Regions from separate parts of the Stenotrophomonas pigmentata genome, predicted to be linked through region 2. Evidence: predicted binding sites of a transcription regulator. Region 2 holds the regulator's gene; the other holds the start of a gene.

Region 1 (4,407 bases), 1.9 Mb from region 2:
GGAAGAAGTAAAAGAGACCCTGTGCCTGCCCATCGAGTAGTGCCGAGCCACGCTCGGCAGCACGCCCCCTCCGTTTGGCCTCAGGCCAAAGGGAGCGCTGGGGAGGGGGGCTTTTGAGCCCCCTCCCTTTGGCCGCAGGCCAAGGGGAGGGTTGGGGAGGGGTCGCTTTTGACTTTGGCTTGGAATGCCCCTTGCCGAGCATGGCTCGGCATTACGCGGATGCTCTATCGGTACGGCCCTTGCCGAGCATGGCTCGGCACTACGGTGTGCTAGCGCGTGCCTGCCGGCGGCGGCACCACCTGCTGCCCCAAGCCGCTGGGCACGGTGTCGTAATAGCGATTGGTGCGTGTATCCAACACCCGGCCCGGGCTGGTCTGGCGCATGTGCGGCGCAGGCTGGCCCTTGCTGTCGTAGATCGGGCGCACGGGCTGCGGCGGCTGGGTGATCGGCTTCACTTTCGGAGCCGGCTTGGGCTTGGTGACGGGCCGTGGCGGCAGCCGCACAGCCTCCTCCCGCGGATCGGTGGGCACCGTTACCGGCTGCCGGGACGACGGCGGTAGCGTCACCGGACGCGTTGCAGTCGGTGACGGTGGCTGCTGCAGCTGTGCGTGAGCGAACAACGGCACGAACGCCAGCACTGCCAGCGCCAGATACGCCATCGGTCTCATCTGCATCTCCCGTTCCTGCATGCGCTGAGCATGCGCCGGCCCAGCTTGCGCCGCCATGAATGCGCCCTTGGACTGGCCCCTGCCCGCCCCTACCATTGATACCTGTCCCACGGATGCCACGCGATGACTGCCTTCGACCTGACCCCTCCCAGTTCCACCCAACGTGATGCCCTGATCGCCGGGCTCAGCAGCGAAGAGCAGCGCGTGCTGTTGCAGCACGGCACCGAGGCACCGTTCTGTGGCGTGTTCCTGGATAACAAGCGTGATGGCGTCTACTGCTGCCGCCTGTGCGCACTGCCACTGTTCCGCTCCAGCACCAAGTTCGATTCGGGCACCGGCTGGCCGAGCTTCTTCGCCCCGTTCGATCCGGCCCATGTGCGCGAGATCCGCGACATCAGCCACGGCATGATCCGCACCGAGATCGTCTGCGCGCGTTGCGGCAGCCATCTCGGCCATGTGTTCCCGGATGGCCCACCGCCGACCTTTGAACGGCATTGCCTGAACTCAGTATCGCTGGGCTTTGTAGAGAATGGCCAGCCCTACCCGGACCCGCTGCAGCGTGGTGGTGCCGAGGCAGCGCCGGCAGCGTAGTCGCAGCACCTGTAGTGCCGAGCCATGCTCGGCAGAAGCGTTACCGGTAAAACCCCAGCCGAGCATGGCTCGGCTCTACAGGGGATGGCTTCCTGGTAAAGCCTCAGCCGAGCATGGCTCGGCACTACAGGAGCCGCCCGGCTCTACAGATTTTCCGCTGACGGCCGACAACGGGATATCCCCATCCGTTGTCTGCTCCCATGCTCATCATCGTTGGCCTGCTCGTTGTCATCTTCGCTGTCCTGGGCGGCTACGTCGGTGCGCATGGCCGTCTGGCCGCGCTCTGGCAGCCCTACGAACTGGTCATCATCGGCGGCGCTGCGCTGGGTGCGTTCCTGATCGCCACGCCACTCAAGACCGTCAAGCAGACCCTGCGCGCAACCGTCAGCGTGTTCAAAGGCCCGCAGTACAAGCGCCAGGACTATCTGGACGTGCTCAGCCTGCTCTACGAACTGCTCAACAAGGCGCGCCGCGAAGGCTTCATGGCGCTGGAAGAACACGTCGAGAATCCGCAGGAAAGCGCGGTGTTCGCCAACTACCCGAAAGTGCAGTCCGACCACCACCTGCTGGACTTCATCACCGACTGCCTGCGGCTGATGATCGGCTCCAACATCGAGCCGCATGAGCTGGAACCGCTGCTCGAGCTGGAGCTGGAAAAGCACCACCACGAGGCGCTGGAACCTGCGCACGTACTCAACAAGGTCGCCGACGGCCTGCCTGGCTTCGGTATCGTCGCGGCGGTGCTGGGCATCGTCATCACCATGGGCGCGATCGGCGGCGACATCAAGGAAGTCGGCGCGCACGTGGCTGGTGCCCTGGTCGGCACCTTCCTCGGCATTCTGCTCGGCTATGGCTTCATCGGCCCGCTGGCGGCGGCGGTGGAAGCCCGCGCCGAGCAGGACGCACGCATCTACGAATCGGTGAAGACTGCGCTGCTGGCCTGCCTGCGTGGCTACAACCCGAAGATCGCGCTTGAGTTCGCCCGCAAGACCGTGCCGTCGGCGCTGCGTCCGGGCTTCAGCGAGTTCGAACAGCACCTGAAGTCGGTCAAGTAAGGCGCGTGCCATGACCGAGACCAAGCCCACGGTAATCGTTCGCCGGGTGAAAAAAGTCCAGGGCGGCGGCCACCACGGCGGTTCGTGGAAGGTGGCCTACGCCGACTTCGTCACTGCGATGATGGCCTTCTTCCTGGTGTTGTGGCTGATGGCAGCCACCACCAAGCCCGAGCGCGCGGCGATCTCCGAATATTTCCGCAACCCCAGCCCGCTGGCCGGCAGCAGCAGTACCCCAGCACCAGGCATGGCCGGGCCTGGCGGCGCCAGCACCTCGATGATCAAGCTGGGCGGTGCCACCGACGTGTCGCGCGGCAACAGCAACGATCCCTTCCAGAACCGTCAGGAAGCGGTGCCGACGCCGGTGCAGGAACGCGAACGCGACAAGCAGCGGCTGGAAGCACTGAAGCAGGAGCTGCAGGAAGCGATCAGCAAGAGCCAGGCGCTGGAGCCGTTCAAGGACCAGCTGCTGCTGGACATCACCCCGGAAGGCCTGCGCATCCAGATCGTGGACAAGCAGAACCGGCCAATGTTCGACCTCGGCAGTGCGCGCCTGATGCCGTACACCAAGACGATCCTGCTGGAGCTGTCGCACTTCATCAACCAGGTGCCCAACCACATCAGCCTCACCGGCCACACCGACACCACCGCCTATTCCACCCAGCTGGGCTACGGCAACTGGGAGCTTAGTGCGGACCGTGCCAACGCGGCGCGCCGCACCTTGCTGGAGGGCGGCATGGAGGAAGTGAAGGTCGCACGCGTGGTCGGACTGGCGTCGTCAGCACTGTTTGACAAGGCCAACCCGCAGAACCCGATCAACCGCCGCATCAGCATCGTGGTGATGACCAAGGAAGCCGAAGCCGCCGCGCTCAACGAGACCGCGACGCTGGCCTTGCCACCGCCGAACGCTGCCGTGGCGATAGATGTGGTGCCGACAGTGGCGGATTGAGGGCGGTGTTTGTCGCTGCGAGCTGACGGCCTTACCCCTACCCAACCCTCCCCTTGCCTGCGGCAAAGGGAGGGGGCTGTTTCTACAATCTGCCGAAATCCTGCCGTCGCCAGGCTTCTGCCCCCACCCTTTCGCACAGCGAAGGGGTCGGTTGGGGAGGGGTAAGCTTCGACTGATCAAACGCCAAACCGGCTTGGCGCCTACAATAGGCATCGTTTTCAATCAGCCGAACCTCATGTCCAAGCTCTCCAAAGCCAAGCGCGACAAGCGCAAGAAGCAGGCCCCGCGCCGCCCGTTCGCCCGCCTGAACGCCCAGCAGCCGGTCCAGAACCACGCCGTCCTGGTCAACGAAGAAGGCCAGGTCGTGGCCGCCATCGGCCTGCAGGGCACCGAATGGCTGCTGGCCATCGGTGGCCAGACCATGGGCAATGCCGACAACCCCGTGCCGATGCTGGCCATGCTCAAGCACCTGGCCAATGTGCAGGAGAAGGAAGGCCGCAAGGTCACGCTGGAGTATTCCGCAGCACTGCAGCAGATGATCGACGACCTGGCCGCCGACGAAGGCAAGACCGCCGACGATTACCTGGCCGGCCTGGTTGCCGAGTTCGAAGGCGTCGAAGGCGAAGAAGCTGCCGAAGCGGCTGCTGATGACGTTGTCGCGATTGCCGAAGAAGTGCCGGCCGACGACGACAAGTCCAAGGCCTGAGCCCAAGCCCGGACGTGACGGTTTATATCGACGATGCGGTACATCCCTGGCGCGGCGAGCGTTGGGCGCATCTGATGGCCGACACCTTGCCCGAGCTGCATGCTTTGGCGCAGCAGCTCGGGATTCCGCGCAGGGCTTTCCAGAACCGCCCCAGCGGCGTGCACTACGATGTGCCTGCCCCGTTGCGTGAGCAGGCGATTGCGCTGGGTGCGCAGGCGATATCGCGGCACACCGATCGCGCGCAGATGCGCCGGGTGATTGCCAATGCACGGGCGTTGTACCAGCCCTGATAGATGCACCGTAGTGCCGAGCCATGCTCGGCAGAAGCTTCACCGGTAAAGCCCTGCCGAGCATGGCTCGGCACTACATGTTGGTCTATCGGTAGAGCCCCTTGCCGAGCATGGCTCGGCACTACCGTTGCGTTGCTGCGGGCTCAGAACG
Region 2 (4,407 bases):
CGGAAATGTCGGTGACTTCCTGCTTGGTCGAAAAGCCGGGCAGGAAGACCAGGTGCAGACACTCCTCGCTGGTCAGGCGGGCAGCCGCTTCCGGGTCGATCAAACCCTTGTCGCGGGCCTTGGCACGCAGGCGCTCCGGGTCGATGCCGGCACCGTCGTCCTGCACTTCGATGCTGACGTAGTCACCTTCCTGCTGCGCGGACAGGCGAACCCGGCCCATCCGCGGCTTGCCCTGCGCTTCGCGCAGTTCGGGTGATTCGACGCCATGGTCGATGGCGTTGCGGACCAGATGCACCAAGGGGTCTGCCAGCGCTTCGACCAGGTTGCGGTCCAGTTCGGTGTCGGCGCCGATCAACTCCAGATCGACTTCCTTCTGCAGAGAGCGGGCAACGTCGCGGGCAACTTTGGGGAAACGCGAGAACACCTTGCCGACCGGCTGCATGCGGGTCCGCATGACCGCCGATTGCAGGCGCGCGGTCGCAATATCCAGCGTGGAGACAGCGCGGTCGAGCTCTTCGTCCTTCAAGCGCATGCGCAGGGTCTTGAGCCGGTTGCGGGCCAGTACCAGTTCGCCGATCAGGTTGACGATGGCATCCAGCCGCTTGGTGTCCACGCGCACGGTGTGCTCGGGTTCGGCAGCCTTTGCACCAGCTGGTTTGGCTGCGCCTGCTGCAGGACGCGCGGGTGCGGCAGGAGTCGCGGCCGGCTTGGGCTTGGGTGCAGCAGGAATCGCCTGCACAGCGACAGCGCCAGGTGCGGCGCCGCCATGCAGCTGGTCAAGCAGGGCTTCGAACTCGTCTTCGTCGATCAGGTCACCGCCGGCCTTTGCCGCAGCGATCGGCTGGGCACCGGGGGTGCCGCTGCCATGCAGTTCGTTGAGCAGGGCTTCGAACTCGTCTTCGCTGATCAGATCACTGTCGCCCGCAGGCGCTGCAACCGGTTGCGCGACTGTGACGACCGGTGCAGCGCCAACATCGAACTGCGCGATCAGCGCAGCAGGGGCATGCTCCGGTTCGGTGCCAGAAGACACGGCGTCGAGCATGGCCTGCAGCCAGTCCAGCGATTGCTGGGCGGCATCAAAATGGTGCGCCAGCAGTTCGGCTTTGCCGGCGCGGGCCATGCCGAGGGTTTCCTCGGCGGCGTGGCAGAGCTCCACCATCGGGTGGATCGCCAGAAAACCGGCGCCGCCTTTGAGTGTGTGGAAACCACGGAATACGGCGTTGAGCTGCTCGCTGTCGTGCGGTGCCTGTTCCAGCGTCACCAGCTGCTCGCCGAGGCGATCCAGGATCTCCTGCGCTTCGAGGATGAAGTCGGCGGCGATGTCGTCGGCAAAAGCACTCATGACTTACAGCCCCAGGTCCGAGAGCAGATCGTCGGCGTCGACCTGCGACACGGCGTGGCGGTCCAGGCCATTGACGGCCGGACCAGCCAGTCCCTGGTTGCGTGCATCGTCTTCCGGCGGCGGCAGGCCCAGCGCGCCAAAGCCTTCGTGCACGCGACGGACGATGCCAACCACGCGGCGGATGATCTGCCCGGTCAGGTCCTGGTAGCTCTGGGTCAGGGCCACTTCGGTGAGGTTGTGGCGGATGCGTTCGAGGATTTCGCCCTGTTCGGCATTGAGGCCGTCGCTGCGCAGACGCTCGGTCAGCGCGCGGCATTCTTCAGCCAGATCCAGCGTGCGGTGGGTGGCCTGCTCGGTCATCTGCACCACGTGGTCCAGGCGCGCGCAGGCGTCGTCCAGCTCGCCGGCTTCACTGGGCACGCTGGGCAATTCGCCCAGGGCCTGGCCGAGTTCGCGTGCGAGCCGGCCCAGGCCGGACATCATCGGCTGGGCGCGCAGGGCGGCCAGCGCGTCGATTTCCCGGCGCCAGCCGGCTTCGTCGCCGCTTTCCAATGCTGCCAGTGCGTCCTGCAGGCGCTGCACCAGGGCCGATTTGTCGTTCAGTGCTTCCCCGAGTTGGTTCATCAGGCGCTCGCTGCCAGGCGTTCGAAGATCTTGCCGAGCTTCTCTTCCAGAGTCTGCGCGGTGAACGGCTTGATGATGTAGCCGTTCACGCCGCTCTGCGCGGCCTCGATGATCTGCTCGCGCTTGGCCTCGGCGGTGACCATCAGGACCGGCAAGGTCTTGAGCTTGGCATCGTTGCGGATGGCCTTGAGCAGCTCGATGCCGGTCATCACCGGCATGTTCCAGTCGGTGACCACGAAATCGAACGGCTGGCTCTGCAGCAGTGACAGCGCGGCATGCCCGTCCTCGGCTTCGGCGGTATTGGTGAAGCCCAGATCGCCGAGCAGGTTCTTGACGATGCGACGCATCGTCGAGAAGTCGTCAACGATCAGGATGCGCATGTTCTTGTTCAAAAGGCTTTCCTCTTCATGGTTCCTCGAGGCCGGCGTCTGCCGCCTCGAAAATCTTCAGCCGCCCTCGCAGGCGCAGCATGGCTTGGCCGTGGATCTGACAGACGCGGGATTCGCTAACGCCCAATACCGCGCCGATTTCTTTCAGGTTCAATTCCTGCTCGTAGTACAGCGACAGCACCAGCTGTTCGCGTTCCGGCAGGTGGCCGATGGCCTTGCCCAGCTCGGCACCGAACTGGCTGCGCTCCAGCACCTGCTGCGGGTTGGGGCCGCCGGTGGTCGGGGTGTCCAGTTCGCCCTGGTCTTCGATGCGCGATTCCAGGCTCAATACCTGTCCGCGCGAGGCGTCTTCGACCAGTCGCATGTATTCGGGCAGCGGCAGTTCCATCGCTTCGGCCACTTCGCTGGCACTGGCCGCGCGGCCGCTGCTCTGTTCGAGGCGACGGATGGTGGCGGCAGCGTCGCGGGCGCGGCGGTGCACCGAGCGCGGCACCCAGTCGCCACGACGGATCTCGTCGATCATCGAGCCGCGGATGCGGATGGATGCATAGGTCTCGAACGATGCGCCCTGTTCGGCGTCATAGCTGCGCGAGGCCTCGATCAAACCCATCATGCCGGCCTGGATCAGGTCGTCGACCTCGACGCTCGCAGGCAGGCGTGCGGCCAGGTGGTGGGCGATGCGGCGGACCAGGTCGGCGTGGCGGGTGATGCAGTCATTGGCCGCACTGCGCTGGACTTCACGGTATTGAGCGGCTGCATTGTTCATGCCTTCACCTTCTGCTGGATGATGCGTTCCAGGAAGAACTCAACGCCGCCGCGCGGGGCGGTTGGGGCTTGCCAGCGCGCGGTGCGACGGGCGATTTCGTTGATGGCCAGCGAGGCTGGCGCGGAAGGGTAGAGCTTGACCACCGGCTGCTGGCGCTGCACCGAAAGGCGCAGCCAGTCGTCCTGCGGCACGCAGCCCAGGTAGTTCAGCGAAACATCGATCAGGAACTTCTCGCAGACCCGCACCAGCTTTTCGTACAGGGCGCGGCCTTCGTTCGGGTCGCGGACCATGTTGGCCACCACCTGGATACGGTCCACGCCGCGTTCGCGCGACAGGACCTTGATCAGCGCGTAGGCATCGGTGATCGAGGCCGGCTCGTCACAGACCACCACCACGGTGTCCTGGGCTGCCTGGCAGAAGGTCAGCACGCTGTCGGTGATACCGGCGGCGGTGTCGATGATCATCACATCGAGGTCGCGTTCCAGCTCGGAGAACACGTTGACCAGGCCGACGTGCTCGGCAGGCTGCAGCTCGGCCATGTGGCGGCGGCCGGAAGCGGCGGGGACCACGAGCACGCCATTGGGGCCCTCGATGATCACTTCTTCCAGCGTGGCGCGCCCGGCGACCAGGTCGGCCAGGGTGTGCTTGGGCTGCAGGCCCAGCACCACGTCGATGTTGGCCAGGCCCAGGTCGGCATCCAGCAGCAGGGTGCGTTTGCCCATGCCTGCCAGTGCCACGGCCAGGTTGGCCGAGACATTGGTTTTACCCACACCGCCCTTGCCGCCAGTCACCGCGATGGTGCGTACCGGGCCGGCAGGTTCGTGCCGGGTAGCCGACAGCGGGAAGGTGTTGGTCAGCTTGGCGTACTCACGCGACTGCATTGTTCAACTCCGTGTTGCAGGGCATATCGGCCGCGCGGCGCAAATCTTCAAGGCGGAGTACAAGATTTGCGGCAGAGGCCCGGTAAAGGTCTTCCGGAACGTCCTGGCCGTCGGTCACCCAGGTGATCGGCAGGCGGTGATCGACCGCCACCGACAGGGCCGAACCGAAGCGGCCGGTCTCGTCCAGCTTGGTCAGCACCACGCCCTGCGGGTTGGCGGCGCTGAAGCGGCGGACCACTTCGTCCATGTCCTGGAAGGCGGTGTTGGCGGGCAGCACCAGCAGGGTGCGGATCTGACCGGCGGCGCGCAGCCACTGCAGCTGGGCAGTGAGGGCGCGGTCGCGCTGGCCCAGGCCGGCGGTGTCGATCAGCACCAGCTTGTAGTCGGCCAGCTTCTGCAGCAGCT

Evidence for each region. The regulator FliA, encoded in region 2, starts transcription of late flagellar genes. The targets are predictions, from matches to a motif close to TAAAGTTTNNCNNNCNNNGGCCGATAA.
Region 1: a site for FliA is predicted at 1,404-1,430, ahead of motA (flagellar motor stator protein MotA). Genes of this name have one in related genera too.

Annotation. Positions count from the first base shown of each region.
Region 1 covers NZ_CP130832.1:4,070,736-4,075,142, forward strand. Annotated here, with positions in the region: gene Q5Z11_RS18045 (winged helix-turn-helix transcriptional regulator) at 1-40, shown strand, start outside; gene Q5Z11_RS18050 (classical arabinogalactan protein 4) at 270-674, opposite strand; gene msrB (peptide-methionine (R)-S-oxide reductase MsrB) at 792-1,259, shown strand; gene motA (flagellar motor stator protein MotA) at 1,460-2,314, shown strand; gene motB (flagellar motor protein MotB) at 2,325-3,260, shown strand; gene Q5Z11_RS18070 (hypothetical protein) at 3,496-3,966, shown strand; gene Q5Z11_RS18075 (DUF4031 domain-containing protein) at 3,981-4,256, shown strand; gene Q5Z11_RS18080 (DUF6630 family protein) at 4,400-4,407, opposite strand, start outside.
Region 2 covers NZ_CP130832.1:2,146,604-2,151,010, forward strand. Annotated here, with positions in the region: gene Q5Z11_RS09765 (chemotaxis protein CheA) at 1-1,342, opposite strand, end outside; gene Q5Z11_RS09770 (protein phosphatase CheZ) at 1,346-1,966, opposite strand; gene cheY (chemotaxis response regulator CheY) at 1,966-2,358, opposite strand; gene Q5Z11_RS09780 (RNA polymerase sigma factor FliA) at 2,372-3,121, opposite strand; gene Q5Z11_RS09785 (MinD/ParA family ATP-binding protein) at 3,118-4,002, opposite strand; gene flhF (flagellar biosynthesis protein FlhF) at 3,989-4,407, opposite strand, start outside.